2 linked regions of the Serinibacter salmoneus genome follow. The protein of the gene in region 2 interacts with the protein of the main gene of each other region in a pairwise test. Links are inferred from orthologs where the notes say so. Each region holds a gene or a part of one and is shown on either strand. Other genes may lie near its edges.

The links. The genes of interacting proteins can lie anywhere in the genome.
Region 1: the proteins of aceE (region 2) and nth interact in binary tests that used the Escherichia coli proteins (3 or more experiments, as listed by UniProt). The link is inferred for Serinibacter salmoneus from one-to-one orthologs.

Annotation. Positions count from the first base shown.
Region 1 is NZ_PDJD01000001.1:2,596,982-2,604,102, reverse strand. What follows is about bases 3,026-5,767. They hold nth (endonuclease III), read left to right. Parts: upstream 3,026-3,961; coding sequence 3,962-4,573; downstream 4,574-5,767. Other genes in these bases: ATL40_RS11605 (bifunctional lysylphosphatidylglycerol flippase/synthetase MprF), read left to right, coding at 5,578-5,767; ATL40_RS11610 (alpha/beta fold hydrolase), read right to left, coding at 4,601-5,494; ATL40_RS11620 (Crp/Fnr family transcriptional regulator), read right to left, coding at 3,150-3,827; ATL40_RS11625 (RidA family protein), read left to right, coding at 3,026-3,140. Outside these bases: ATL40_RS11635 (penicillin-binding protein), read right to left, coding at 1-2,390; Sp36 family protein, read left to right, coding at 2,506-2,667; more of ATL40_RS11625, read left to right, coding at 2,667-3,025; more of ATL40_RS11605, read left to right, coding at 5,768-7,121. UniProt on the Escherichia coli protein: DNA repair enzyme that has both DNA N-glycosylase activity and AP-lyase activity. The DNA N-glycosylase activity releases various damaged pyrimidines from DNA by cleaving the N-glycosidic bond, leaving an AP (apurinic/apyrimidinic) site.
Region 2 is NZ_PDJD01000001.1:1,562,264-1,569,963, forward strand. Bases 2,711-6,031 are described here. They hold aceE (pyruvate dehydrogenase (acetyl-transferring), homodimeric type), read left to right. Parts: upstream 2,711-3,104; coding sequence 3,105-5,831; downstream 5,832-6,031. Other genes in these bases: ATL40_RS06885 (DUF3052 domain-containing protein), read right to left, coding at 2,711-2,855; ATL40_RS06895 (hypothetical protein), read right to left, coding at 5,929-6,031. Outside these bases: ATL40_RS15395 (hypothetical protein), read left to right, coding at 1-356; ATL40_RS06875 (hypothetical protein), read right to left, coding at 903-1,232; ATL40_RS06880 (CPBP family intramembrane glutamic endopeptidase), read right to left, coding at 1,244-2,377; more of ATL40_RS06885, read right to left, coding at 2,430-2,710; more of ATL40_RS06895, read right to left, coding at 6,032-6,633; ATL40_RS06900 (PucR family transcriptional regulator), read left to right, coding at 6,769-7,700. UniProt on the Escherichia coli protein: Component of the pyruvate dehydrogenase (PDH) complex, that catalyzes the overall conversion of pyruvate to acetyl-CoA and CO(2).

The sequences.
Region 1 (7,121 bases), 1.0 Mb from region 2 along the record:
ATCGTGATCGTCGAGTTCCGGGTGGAGATGCCGCTGGGCGAGTACGCCTCGACGAGCCCCACGGGCATCGATCCGTACCTGTTGCTCCCGATCTGCACCCGGAAGCCGGCCTGCTCGAGGATGGCGGTCGCGTTCGCGAGGTTCTTGCCTCGCACGTTCGGCACCGGCAGTTCCTCCCCGTAGACCTGCTCGCGGTCCGCCTCGGCAAAGCCCTGCGCGGGCTCGCCCGCGAGCGCCTGGCTCATGTAGGACGCCCAGATCGGTGCCGGCAGGCGACCGCCGTAGACCTGGGAGTAGAAGATGCCGTTGATCACGGTGTTGAACATGCTGATATTGCCCTCGCTGTGCCCCACCCACACCGCGGTGGACAACTGCGGGGTGTAGCCGACGAACCAGGCGTGCATGTCGTCGTTCGCGGTCCCGGTCTTTCCCCCCACGGGGCGGTCGATCTGGGCGGCCGCACCGGTGGCGCCGGGGGAGACCACCTCCTGCAGGGCGTAGTTGACGCCTGCCGTGATCTCCTCGGACAGGGCCCGCTCGCACTGCGGCTCGGGAACCTCGATCTCGTTCCCGTCGCGGTCCTGGATCGCGGTGATCGCACGCGGCTCGCAGTAGACGCCCTCGTTCGCGTAGGTCGCGAACGCCGCGGCCATGGTCAGCGGGGCGATGGTGTTGGATCCCAGCACCATCGAGGGGACCGCGAGGATGTCCTCGCCCGCCTGCTCCTCGTACAGGGCCCGCGCCGGGCTGCCCTCGGGCAGCAGGTCGGGGTTGATCGTGCCGGTACCCACGTGCACGCCCATCTTCGAGGTCGTCTCGCGCAGGTCGCACAGGTCCATCTGGTTCTCCATGTACGCGTAGGCGGTGTTCACCGACTGCCGCGTGGCCTCCAGGACCGTCATGTTCGAGCCGCCCGCGCCCTCGAGGTTCTTCGGCTCGTAGTCGCTCGCGGAGCTCGGCGAGCAGGAGATGTTCCAGCTCTCGAACGGGAAGGTCTGCCCGTTGGTGGCGTCCACCGTCTCGGCGAGCGAGTGCCCGTCGATGAGCCACTGCGTCAGGACGAACGCCTTGAAGGTAGAACCCGTCTGGAAACCGTCACCGCCCCCGTAGGCGCGGTCCACGTTGAAGTTCACGGTGGTGGCGCGCGGGTCCTCCTCCGTCGCCTCGCCGTAGGTGGTGTTCTGCACCATGGCCTCGACGTTCCCGGTGCCGGGCTCCACCGAGCTGATGGCACCCGAGACGCCGTACACACCCGAGACCGAGGAGTTGTAGGTCGGGTCGTTCGTGGGGATCTGGGAGACCAGCGACTCATAGGCCTGACGCTGCCGCTCCAGGTCGATCGTGGTGGTGATCGTCAGACCACCGCGCTGCAGGGCCTGACGTGATTCCTCCTCGGTCTCCCCGAGGTAGCCGTCGTTCACCAGCGACGCGGTCACGTACTGGCAGAAGTAGGCGCTGATCCCGGCGGTGGCGCACCCCTGGGTCGTGCGGGTCACATCCAGCATGTCCGCCACCGGCGTGTTGATCGCCTCGTCGTACTCAGCGTCGGTGATGTAGCCCTGATCGTGCATCTGGGTGAGCACGGTGTCGCGACGGTTGGTCGCCGTCGTGTATTCCTCGTCGCTCGCACGCGTCGGGTCGTACAGGGTGGGGCTCTTCGTGACCCCGGCGATCAGCGCGGCCTCGCCGGCGTTCAACTCAGCGGCGGACTTGTTGAAGTAGTAGTTCGCCGCGGTCTCCACCCCGAAGGTGCCCACGGCGAACTGGGCAATATTGAGGTAGCCCTCGAGGATCTGGTCCTTGGAGTACTCCTTCTCCAGGGAGATCGCGAGTTTCATCTCCCGCAACTTGCGGTTGATGCCCTCGGCGCCGTCCGCCTCCTGGGCGGCCTCGATGGCCTCCTCGTCGCCGGTCTGGCGGCCCTCCTCGATCAGCACGTTCTTGATGTACTGCTGGGTCAGGGTCGAGGCGCCCTGGGTGTCGCCCTGAAGGGTGCGGAACAGCGCGCGCATGAGGCCCTGGGTGTCCACACCGGCGTGGTCGTAGAACCGCTCGTCCTCCGTGGCGATCACCGCCGCCTGCATCATCGGCGAGATCTCCTCCAGCGGCACGACCACGCGGTTCTCGCTGTAGAACGTCGCCAGGGTGCTGCCGTCAGCGGCGAGGATCACCGAACGCTCCGAGGGAGGTGCGATCTCGACCTCGGTGGGCAGGTCGTCGAACAACTGCTGGGCGGCCCCGGAGACGCTTCCCACGGCGGCCACAGCCGGCATCAGCAGGCCCGCGGTCAGTACGCCGCCGGTGACGGCGAGCAGCAGGAAGGCGAGCAGCAGCGCCAGGGCCTGGAAGACGTTCACCTCATGGCGACGGGTCGGGCGTGGCGATTCCATTGTTCAAGACTACGGGCGGACCCTGACAACAACGGCGCTGGGGAGGGCCGCAGGTGTGGGGATTGTGTGAGAGCAGCCCTGGAAGGGGTGCTGCGCGCCCCACTAGGCTCGGACCATGACGACCTGGGAGTACGCCACGATCCCGTTGATCGTGCACAGCACCAAGCAGATCCTCGACCAGTGGGGCGCCGACGGGTGGGAGCTCGTCCAGGTGGTCCCCGGACCCGGTGGCAACGGCCTCGTGGCCTATCTCAAGCGCCCCTCCGGGGAGCGGTGATGGGCGCCGAGTCCACGCCCTCGCTGCGCCTGGCCGAGCTCGGCCTCGCCCTGCCGCCGGTCGCCGCCCCCGTGGCCGCGTACGTCCCCGCCGTCAGCGCCGGTGACCTCATCTACTCCTCGGGTCAGTTGCCGCTGCGCGACGGCGCGCTCCTGGCCACCGGGAAGGTCGGCACCGGAGCGAGCCTCGTCCCGCCCGAGGACGCGGCGCTCCTGGCGCGCACCGCTGGCCTGAACGCGCTCGCGGCCATCGCCGCGCAGGCCGGTGGTCTGGACGCCATCGCGGAGATCGTCAAGACCGTGGTGTTCGTGGCCTCCGATCCCGCCTTCACCGGTCAGCCGGCGGTGGCCAATGGAGCGAGCGAACTGTTCGGTGCGGTCTTCGGCACCCCGCATGCCCGCTCCGCGGTGGGCGTGAGCGTGCTCCCCCTGGACTCCCCGGTCGAGGTCGAGGTCATTGCCAGGAGGCGCTGAGGGGCTCTCTCAGCGGGACCGTCGCTCCAGTCGCTGGATGTCCAGCAGGATCACCGCGCGCCCGTCCACCTGGATCCAGCCACGGCTGGAGAACTCCGCCAGCGACTTGTTCACCGTCTCGCGCGAGGCGCCCACGAGTTGAGCCAGTTCCTCCTGCGTGAGGTCGTGGGCCACGCGGATCCCGGCGCCGGCCGGGCGGCCGAATCGCTGGGCGAGGTCCAGGAGGGCCTTGGCCACGCGACCGGGCACGTCGGAGAAGACCAGATCCGCCAGTGCCGTGTTGGTCTTGCGCAGCCGCTGCGCCAGGGAGCGCAGCAACTGGTGGGCCAGCGCGGGGTGGGAGTCCAGCAGTCGCACGAACTGACTGTGCTCCAACTCCAGGAACGTGGAGGGCGCCAGCACGGTCGCCGTGGCCGTCCGGGGACCCGGGTCGTACACGGACAGTTCGCCGACGATCTCACCCGGTCCCAGGACGGCCAGCAGGCTCTCGCGTCCGTCCGGGGCGGTGTGCCCGAGCTTCACCTTTCCCGCCGTGATGACCCAGAAGCGGTCACCCGGCTCGTTCTCCCGGAACAGGATCTCCCCGCGGCGCACGTTGGTGGTGACCATGTGCCCGCGCACCACGCGGAACGTCTCCTCGTCGAGATCGGCGAACAGCGGTACGGTGCGGACGACTTCCTCGGACACAGTGGCTACCTCCCTTTGTCGGTGGAGCAAGTGTGCCACCTCACATCACTCGGCGTGGGTACGGTGACGAGGTGACACCTGACCACTCCCCGTCCGCCCACGTCCTGGGGCGGGGCCCGGCGCCGGTGAGCGCCATGATGCGCGCGCTGGCGGAGGCCTACCCCGACGCGCACTGCGAGTTGGACTTCACCTCGCCGTACGAGTTGCTGGTGGCCACCGTGTTGTCCGCGCAGACCACGGACGTCCGAGTCAACCAGGTCACCCCGGAGCTCTTCCGGCGCTACCCGGATGCCGCGGCGCTCGCAGGGGCGAGAGAGGCGGACCTCCAGGAGATCCTGCGCCCGCTCGGGTTCTTCCGTGCCAAGTCGCGTTCGCTGCTCGGCCTCGGTGCGGCCTTGGCTCAGCGCGACGGCGTGGTGCCGGCAGATCTCCAGGCCCTGGTCTCCCTGCCGGGGGTCGGGCGCAAGACCGCGAACGTGGTGCTCGGGAACGCGTTCGGTGTCCCCGGGATCACGGTCGACACCCACGTGGGCCGGCTCGCCCGCCGCTTCGGGTGGACCACACAGCAGGATGCGGTCAAGGTCGAGCGTGACCTCACCGCGCTCCTCCCGCGCGAGGAGTGGGTGGTCACCTGCCACCGCTTGATCTGGCACGGGCGCCGGGTCTGCCACGCGCGCCGCCCGGCCTGTGCCGAGTGCCCGGTGCGGGACCTGTGCCCGTCCGCTGCGACCTCGGCCCCCGCGTGAGGGCCTGAGCGAGGGCGGGCTGCGTTCTCAGTCGAGGGATCGCAGCAGGCCGAGTACCTGGCGGGTGACGGCGTCGGGCGCCTCCTCGGGCAGGAAGTGCCCCGCCCCGGCGATCAGGTGCTGGGCGTACTCCCCGGCCACGTACTGGGAGTCGTGGCGCCGGGAGGCGGGGGCCAGCGCCCGGTCGGCGGTGCCGTGCAGCGCCAGCACCGGCACCCGCACGGGAGCCTTCAGCTCCGCCAGGAGGCGCCTGCCGGCAGGCCGGGAGGAGGAGCGCACCTGCCAGCGGGCCTGCTCCAGGATGTGGTGGGCCGCCGCCGGCAGCCGCGCGGCGTCGACGTAGTGGTCCACGGCGTCGCACTCCCACCCGGGTGCGCCCCACGCCGTCAACAGGGCCGGGACCCAGTCGCGGCGCAGCCGCTGCTCGGGGAACCAGGGCACCTGGGCGAACGCCAACGCCGCAAGGGTGCCCACGGGCACCACCCGGCGCGAGCGCAACCCGATCGGGTGCGGGGCGGAGAGCACCCCGATCGCGCGCACCTGGTCGGGGAACAGCGCGGGGAGGGCCCAGGCGATCTGGCCGCCGTACCCGTGACCGATGACCACCGCCTGGCTGTGCCCCAGGGCGCGGATCACCCCGGCCACGTCGTCCGCGAGGGAGAAGGTGTCATGGCCCCGGGGTGGGCGGTCGGAGAGGCCGAACCCGCGCAGGTCCATGGCGACCACCCGATAGCCCGCGGCTGCCACCGCCGGGATCTGATGACGCCAGGCGTACCAGGTCTGCGGGAACCCGTGCAGGAGCAGGACCAGGGGAGCGTCCGCGTCGCCCGCCTGGGCAACATGGAACCGGCACCCGTTCGCGGCCACGAACCGGTGCTCCCACTCGCCGGGGACCTGCAGGGACAAGGAATCGACACTCACCCGGCGAGGCTATCGCGGGCGTCCCCGCCACGCCCGAAGAAGCCGACGGGCCCCTCGCCGATAGGATCGGCCGGGTGACGTCGATGCCCCCCGAGGACGACCGTTCTCTCCTCCTGCCGCCCTCCACCGCCACCCGCACCAGCAGCCGACGGCGTGACCAGGCCAAGCGCAACATCGCCTCTCGCGTCACCGTGGTGCTGGCGGTCCTCATGATGCTCTCGGCGCTGCAGCGCCACCTCTGGGGCCACTTCGGGTTGTTGTACGAGGTATTCCCGTGGCTGGGGGAGACCAGCGCCCGGTTCAGTTTCGCCGTCGCCGCGATCCTGTTGCTCGGTGCCTCGCGCGGCCTGCGCAACGGGCACCGGATCGCGCTGTGGGGGGCCGTGGCGGCGCTGCTGGTCTCGGTGGTGCTGCACATCTCCCCGGGCTACAGCACCCTGTGGGGGGTGCTGCCGCTCGCCGGCGCGATCTGGCTGATCTGGGCGCGCGGGGCCTTCACGGTGCACGTACCGGCGGCCACCGCGCGCCGCCTGATCGGCTACACCGCCATCGCGCTCGCGGTGCTGCTCGCCATCGCGATCGTCATCTACGTGCTGACGGACGACGTCGCGGACACGATCGTGGACGAGCGCGCACTCAGAGTGATGCGGACCCTGGAGGTCGTGGCGTTCATCGCCTTCCTCATCACGCTGGTCTGGGTGCTCCTGGCCCCGCGCCGTCCGGTGCGCCTCAGCCCCGCCGATCATCTGCGCGACCGTGAGCGCGCCCGGGGGATCGTGGCCCGCCACGGGGGCGGCACCCTGGACTACTTCGCGCTGCGCGATGACAAGGACTACTTCTTCGTCGGCGACTCGGTCGTCGCCTACTCCACGCGCAGCGGCGTGTGCCTCGTCTCACCCGATCCGATCGGGCCAGTGGCGGAACGCGAGGAGGTCTGGGAGGCCTTCGTGGCCTACGCCGAGGGCTTCGGGTGGTCCCTGTGCGTGGTGGCCGGCACCGACGCCTGGCGCCCGATCTACGAGGCGAGCGGGCTGCGGTCGATCTACCTCGGGGACGAGGCCACGGTCGACTGCTCGCAGTTCACCCTCACCGGCAAGTCCAAGAAGTCCCTGCGCCACGCGGTCTCCCGGGTGGAGCGCGCCGGGTACACGACCACGTTCCACGACCCGGCACACCTGGAGCCCGAGCTCGCGGACCAGGTGCGCCAGATGGCCGAGGAGTCCCGCCGGGGGGAGTCCGAGCGGGGGTTCTCCATGACGCTCTCGCGGCTGCTGGACCCGAGCGATGAGGGCCTGTGGCTCTCGGTCACCCGCAACGCCGAGGGACGGGTGGATGCCTTCATCCAGTGGGTGCCCGCCCGCGACATCGACGGTTGGTCGCTGGACGTGATGCGCCGCCGCCTGGACGTGGCGGACCTGCCCAACGGGCTCATCGACTTCACGATCGCCCAGACCATCGCCCAGCTGGGTGATGCGGGCGGACCCCACGGCATCGGCACCGGCGACGGCGTGCGGGGCCTGGGTCTGAACTTCGCCGTGATGCGCGGGGTGCTCAAGGGCGAGAGCAGCAGCCGATTGGACAGCCTCGTCAAGCCGCTGCTGCAGCGCTTCTCCAAGGGCACCCAGAT
Region 2 (7,700 bases):
GCAAGGTGTCCATCGGCTATCTCAACGTGACCAAGCGGGACGGCTTCGGCCGCGAGACGCGCATCGTTGGACCAGACCCCGAACGTGCCACCCTGGTCAAGTGGGCCGTTAGGGCCTGCGCGACCGGCGCTCTCGACTATCCAGCGGATGCTGTCCAGCCCGTACTACACGGGCAACACTTGCTTGCGGGGCGCGACCCACGACGGCATCCACGAACCGCTCGTCGCCACCAAAATCTGGTTCAGAGTTCAGCCGGTGCTCACCGCGCACCGGACCTCCGGGGGGAAGACCCAGGCTCACCACCACTACCTCAAGCGCAGCGTGTACTGCGGCGGGTGTGGGTCGCCTCCACATGACCGCCCGCCACGAACGATAGGCCCACCAGCACGACCGCGACAAGCTGCTACGTCGGAGCGATCCCGCTGGTCCTGCTCGGAGAGGAGCAGGAGCGCATCGCCAGGCGCCTCGCGTTCCTCGAAGCACGGATCGAGGCCGGAGTCACCGAGTACGGGCAACCTCAAGCCCACGTCGACGACTGCCTCGCTCCCGCAGGAGACTGCCACGCGATCTACATGAGCATCGCCGACCAACTGCGGCGCATCGCCAACCAGGACTTCTTCGACAAACTCATCGTCCTGCCCGAAGACGGCGTCATCGGGGAGCTGGGCGAACCGTTTGACGAGCTGTTCAACCCCGACGTCCAGAGCCGCGCGGTCCGCTTCACGGAGCGGACCGCGGAATCTGGATCTCAAACCGGTGATGTTCGGTGGGCCCAGAGGGGCTCGAACCCCCGACCTCCGCGGTGTAAACGCGGCGCTCTGACCAACTGAGCTATAGGCCCGATCCGGGGCGCGTCAACGCGCGCACCGCACGAGGAGGATACTCCGCTCAGCGCGAGCCGCTCAGCCCTCGCTAAAGCACTCCCCCGCCGCACCGGTGATCAGGTCGGTGAGGACCGTCTGGTCCTCCTCGCTCGGGACGTACTCCTCGTCGCCGCCGATGAGCGCCTGCAGCGCCTCGTCGGAGAGGTCGGAGTCCACGTACGCCTGCGAGACGCACATGAGCTGGTCGTCCGTGATCCCCAGCTCCTCGAAGCCCTCATCGGCACTGAGGGTGTCGGCGACCTGGGCGGCATCGGGCCGGGAGGAGTCGGACCCCGACTCCCCCGAACAGGCGGCGAGCCCGAGGACGGCGATCGCGGACGTGGCGGCAAGGAGTCGTCGGGTCTGCATGATGCCCGAGCCTAGCGGACCGGCTGGGAGGGAACCTGGACGGGCGCCCAGACGCCGGGCATCGGCAGGGGCACCGGCGCCACACCACGCGGGGACGGCCAGGGGCTGGTGGAGCGCAGGCCGGCACGCCGTGCCATCACCGCAACCACCCAGCAGTAGGCGATCGTGCTGATCAGCGTCGCCAATACGCCCACGAGGCTCCCCTCACCCGAACCCTCAGTGCTCCCGAAGATGCCCGTCGCCTGCAGCGAGAACACCACCACGTTGTTCACCACGTGCAAGCTGATGGCGGCCTCGAGCCCGCCCGTGCGTAACGTCAACCACACTGCTGCGAGTCCGAACACACCCACGTCCAGCAGACCCCACACGTCGTACACGTGTCCGGCGACGAACAGGAGCGTGGTGACGACGACCACGAGGGCCATCGACCACCGCCGGGCCGGCAGCCAGGCGGCGAGCGTCTGCACGAACAGTCCGCGGAACAGGTACTCCTCCGCGGCGGCCTGGAACGGCACGAGCAGCACGATCACCAGCAGCGCGGGCACCAGCGTGCCCACGGGGGTCCATTGCGGTGTGAACACCTCGGCATCCGGCGCGCCGCCCGCTCCGGCCACCGCGACCATGCTGACCAGTATCGTGATGCCGAGGCTCAGCACCAGCGAGGCCAACGCCACCGGGAGCAGGCTCAGCATCCACCGCCACCGTAGGCGCAGCGCGACCGAGCCGATGTGCCCGATCGGTCGCATCCCCGCGACGGCCAACCCGAGGTAGATGCTCGGGATCAGGCACGCCAGTCCTCCGAGGGTCACGATCAAGACCGGTACGTCGGTCGCGTCCAGGGCGACGATGCGGTCCAGGACCACCTCAGGATCCCAGGTCTCGACCCTGGAGGCCCCGGCAAGATCGATGACCAGGAACGCCACGAGCAGCACCGTCTGGCCAAGGAGCATCCCAGCACCGGTGATCGCGAGTGCGATGAGGGGGCGCCACCACCGCCAGGGCTTGCCGGAGCGGGTGTAGGTGGCCCGCGCGAGTTCCGCGTACCCGGTCCCGGCATCGGGCTGGTGGTCACGCCCGCGCACCATCCGTGGCGGGTCGTAGGTTCCCCCGCGGGGGAACGTCGGCCGGGGCAGAGGCTCAGTCACCCCACCACGCTACCCAGCAACCCGAAGGTGCGGGTGCAACTCCACAGGGGAGTCAGCGACCCTTCGGGCCGGTGAGTCGTACGCCGAGCCACGCCGCGCCTGCCGCGAGGGAGGTCGTCAACTGCAGCCCCGCCGTCGTGGCGGCCTCGCCGATGTCGGAGGGCGGGACGTGACCCTCGGAGCCCATCTTCGGGACGAGCACCCACACGAGGCCACCCTCCTCGAGCACGGCCGTGGCGTCCACGAGAAGATCGGTGAGATCGGTGATGTCGCCGTCCTCGCCCCGCCACCACACGATGGCCGAGTCGATGACGTCGCCGTAGTCCTCGTCCACGAGTTCCACGCCCACCTCGTCCACGAGCGCGTCACGCAGGGTCTGGTCCACGTCCTCGTCGTAGCCCCACTCCTGAATGACCTGCCCGGACTGGAATCCGAGTCGACCGGCGGGACCACCCGCCGTGCCGGCCGTCGCTGTCACGTTCCTTACCCTTTCGTGGTCTACATCACCTGCTGGGGCGAGACTACAGCCCGGACGCCGCGGAATCACGCCCCCGGCGTGGCGTCCACCACACGGGACGCGACGCACTTGCGGACACCGGCGCCCGGCCCACGTGGCTAGGCTGTAGGTGGGGCACCACCGGACAGGCGGGAAACACCCGTTCGGCGCGTGTCTCGCCACTGGCCAGTGCCACCGCGACGGCCTCGAACCAAGGGAGCTGAAGAGTCTGTGACCGAGCCCGACTCCACCACGATCGACGACGCCACCGAGGAGCGCAACGAATGGCTTGCCTCCATCGACGCCTTGGTGAACTCCCGGGGTGAGGCGCACGCACGCGAGGTCGTCTCCGCGTTGCTGGACCACGCCACGCACCGCGGCCTCGAGTTGCCCCGCGTCGTCACGACCGCGCACATCAACACGATCGACGCCTCCCAGGAGCCGGAGTTCCCCGGTGACGAGGAGATCGAGAACCGCTACCGCGACTACCTGCGGTGGAACTCCGCCGTCATGGTCACCCGGGCCCAGCGCCCCGGCGTCGGCGTCGGCGGCCACATCTCCTCCTACGCCTCCGTGGCCACGCTGTACGAGGTCGGACTGAACCACTTCTTCAAGGGCAAGGACCACCCCGGCGGCGGCGACCAGGTCTACTTCCAGGGCCACGCCTCCCCCGGGATGTACGCGCGCGCCTTCCTGGAGGGCCGCCTGTCCGCGGACCGGCTCGACGGGTTCCGCCAGGAGCTCTCCCACCCGGCGGGTGGGCTGCCCTCCTACCCGCACCCGCGCCTGATGCCGGACTTCTGGGAGTTCCCCACGGTGTCGATGGGCCTGGGCCCGGCCGGCGCCATCTACCAGGCGTGGACCAACCGCTACCTCGAACTGCGCGGCATCAAGGACACCAGTCAGCAGCACGTCTGGGCCTTCCTCGGCGACGGCGAGATGGATGAGCCGGAATCCCGCGGCATGCTGCAGCTCGCCGCACAGCAGAAGCTCGACAACCTGACGTTCGTGGTCAACTGCAACCTGCAGCGCCTGGACGGCCCGGTGCGCGGCAACGGCTCGATCATCACCGAGCTCGAGGGCTACTTCCGCGGTGCCGGCTGGAACGTCATCAAGGTGATCTGGGGTCGGGAGTGGGACGAGCTGCTCGCCAACGACACCGAGGGCGCTCTGGTGGACGTCATGTCCTCCACCACCGACGGGGACTACCAGACCTTCAAGGCGGAGTCCGGTGCGTTCATCCGCGAGCACTTCTTCGGCCGCGACCCACGCACCAAGGAACTCGTGGTGGACCTCAGCGACGAGGCCATCTGGAAGATGAAGCGTGGCGGGCACGACACCCGCAAGATCTACGCCGCCTACAAGGCGGCGGTGGAGCACAAGGGGCAGCCGACGGTCGTGCTCGCGCACACCGTCAAGGGCTACGGCCTGGGCCCGCACTTCGCGGCGCGCAACGCCACGCACCAGATGAAGAAGCTCAAGCCGGAGGATGCCAAGCTCCTGCGCGACGCCCTGGAGATCCCGCTGACGGACGCGCAGCTGGAGGAGGACCCGGCGCTGCCGCCGTACTTCCACCCCGGCGCCGACGCCCCCGAGATCCAGTACATGATGGAGCACCGCCGTCAACTGGGCGGGTTCGTGCCGGAGCGTCGCTCCAGCCACACCGCCGTCTCCCTGCCGGGCGACAAGGCCTACTCCCTGCTCGCCAAGGGCTCCGGGCAGCAGGAGGTCGCCACCACGATGGCGTTCGTCCGGCTGTTCAAGGACCTGATCAAGGACAAGGAGTTCGGCAAGCGGATCGTGCCGATCATCCCGGACGAGGCGCGCACCTTCGGCCTGGACTCCATCTTCCCGAGCGCGAAGATCTTCAACACGCTCGGACAGAACTACCTGCCGGTGGACCGCGAGCTCATGCTGAGCTACAAGGAGTCCGAGGCCGGGCAGATCATGCACACCGGCATCAACGAGGCCGGTTCGGCCGCCGCCTTCCAGTCGGTGGGCACCTCCTACGCCACCCACGGCGAGGTACTGGTCCCGTTCTACATCTACTACTCGATGTTCGGGTTCCAGCGCACCGGTGACCAGTTCTGGGCCGCCGGTGACCAGATGACCCGTGGCTTCCTCATCGGCGCCACCGCCGGTCGCACCACGCTGACCGGTGAGGGCCTGCAGCACGCCGATGGCCACTCGCCGCTGATCGCAGGCACCAACTCCGCGGTGGTGCACTACGACCCCGCCTACGGCTACGAGATCCGGCACATCGTGCGCGACGGGCTGGAGCGGATGTACGGCGAGGGCGGTCACATCGCCGGACGCGAGCGGGACGTCATGTACTACCTGACGGTCTACAACGAGCCGATGCTGCAGCCCAAGGAGCCGCAGGACGTGGACGTCGACGGCATCATCCGGGGGATGCACCGCATCGCCGAGGTGCCCGACGGCGATGGGCCGGTCGTGCAGCTCCTGGCCTCGGGCGTGGCGGTGCCCTGGGCGCTGGAGGCTCGGGAGATCCTGCAGTCGGAGTGGGGTGTGCGGGCCGCGGTGTGGTCGGTCACCTCGTGGAACGAACTGCGCCGGGACGCGCTCGCGGCGGAGAAGGACGCCTTCGTGCACCCGCACGAGGAGGCCCGCACCCCGTACCTGACGCAACGGTTGGCAGAGATCGGGGCACCGGTCATCGCCACCTCGGACTACGACCACCTCGTCCCCGACCAGATCCGCCAGTGGGTCCCGGGTGACTACGCCGTGCTCGGCGCCGACGGGTTCGGCCTGTCCGACACCCGACCGGCCGTGCGCCGTCACTTCCTCATCGACAGCCACTCGCTGGTCGCCAAGACCCTGCAGACGCTGGCGCGCCGCGGCGAGTTCGACCGCGGCGCGGCCGCGGACGCCGTGGAGCGCTACCGTCTGCTGGACGTGACGGCCGGTTCCACCGGGAACGCCGGCGGCGACGCCTGATCGCTGCCGGGTCGGGCGCGCCCGCCTGACCACGCACGAAGGCCCGGATCCTTGAGGATCCGGGCCTTCGTCGTCCCGCATGAGCCGCGGGATACGCCTACTCGCCGGTGGGCGCGCGGTGCCGTGCCTCCGCGGCCTCCACGAGGCGGTCCAGATCCCCGATCTGCGCCGAGGAGGAGGCCCCCTCCAGGGAGTCCAGGAGACGGCGCGCCTCCTCGATGCGCCCGGTCTCGAGCGCGGCCATGATCACCTCGCCGCCGGCGCCGGCGGTACGAGAGGCCAGATCCCAGTGCGCCACGCCGAAGGTGACGGCCTCGGTGGCTGCGCCCGCGTCGCGCAACATCGCGACCGCGTGGGTGAGTGCGAGCCCGGTGGTCTCACGCTCGCAGGCGAGGTTCAGTCGGCGCATCGCCCCCTCGCGATCGGAGTCGAGGGACAGGCGCGCCATCACTACCAGGGGCAGCCAGGCACGGGGCGTACCGGCAAGTTCCTCCGCCAGCGCCCAGATGGCGTCGTTCTGCTGGGTGGTCAGCTCCGTCGTCCCATCGGCGGGGGCGGCCGCTGCGCCGTCCACCTCGGCGTCGGGGTCACCGGTCAACGGGTCCAGCCGCGTGCCCTCGTCGGCGCGCTGGCGCACGATCTCAGCGAGCGCATCGAAGGCCTTGCGGTCGTTGGGGTTCGCGGACAGTTGCGCACGCAACTCCTCCTCCGCGGGCGTGGCCTCGCGGTGGGAGAGAGGGGTGTCTTCTTCCGTGTGGCCGCCTCGCTCTGCGAGTCGGCGCAACCAGCTCAACAGTGCCATGCGGCCAGCCTAGTGCCCAGGCGTGATCCCGCGAGGGATCGACAAGGATCGCACCGAGGGCTCACTTGTGGGACTCCCACAACTGCGCCGGTTCCGGACTCGCCTGCGACCACCCGCGCACCGTATGGTCCGAGGGTGATCCAGCCACGTGGCGCCGACGCCGAGATGACTCGGCTGCTGCGCAACCGTACCGCCATGCTCACGGCCGCGACGGTGCGCCGCCTGGAGGCGGAGGTGGAGTGGTACCGCGGTCTCGCCGCCGAGGACCGTTCCTGGATCTCGCTGGTGGCCACCTCGGGCATCACGGCGTTCATCGACTGGTACGAGCGCCCGACCCCCACCACCTACAACGCGGCGGAGATCTTCCGCGCGGCACCCCCGGAACTCACCCGCTCGATCTCGCTGCAGAACGCGCTGGCCCTGGTGCGCATCGTGGTGGAGGTGGTGGAGGAGAACACGCAGGAGATCGCCTCACCGCACCGCGCGCAGGAGCTGCGCGAGGCCGTGCTGGTGTACTCCCGCGAGGTCGCCTTCTCCGCCGCGGAGGTGTACGCCCGCGCTGCCGAGGCGCGCGGCGCCTGGGACGCTCGGATGGAGGCGCTCGCGGTGGATGCGCTGCTGCGCGATGACAGCGAGGCGCTGGCCTCGCGGGTCGCCACCCTGGGCTGGAGCGGGGAGGGACCCGTACTCGCGGTGGTCGGCACGACGGCGGTGCCGGTCACCGACGCCCGGACCGCCGATCTGCGCCGGCTCGCACGACGCGCCGCCCGCGATGCGTTGGTGGGCAATCAGGGTGAGCGTGTGGTGGTGGTGCTCGGGGGTTTCACCGACGCCCGTGCGGCCGTCGAGTTGCTCCTGCCCCGGCTGTCGGAAGGTCCGGTGGTGATGGGGCCCGTGGTGCCCGACGTCGCGGCGGCGGGGCGCTCGGCACGCGCCGCGCTATCGGGGCTCGCCGCCGTGCGGGGCTGGCCGGAGGCACCCCGCCCGGTCACCGCCGATGAGCTTCTCCCCGAGCGCGCGCTCGCCGGAGACTCCACCGCGCGCGCCAGCATCCTCGAGCGGATCGT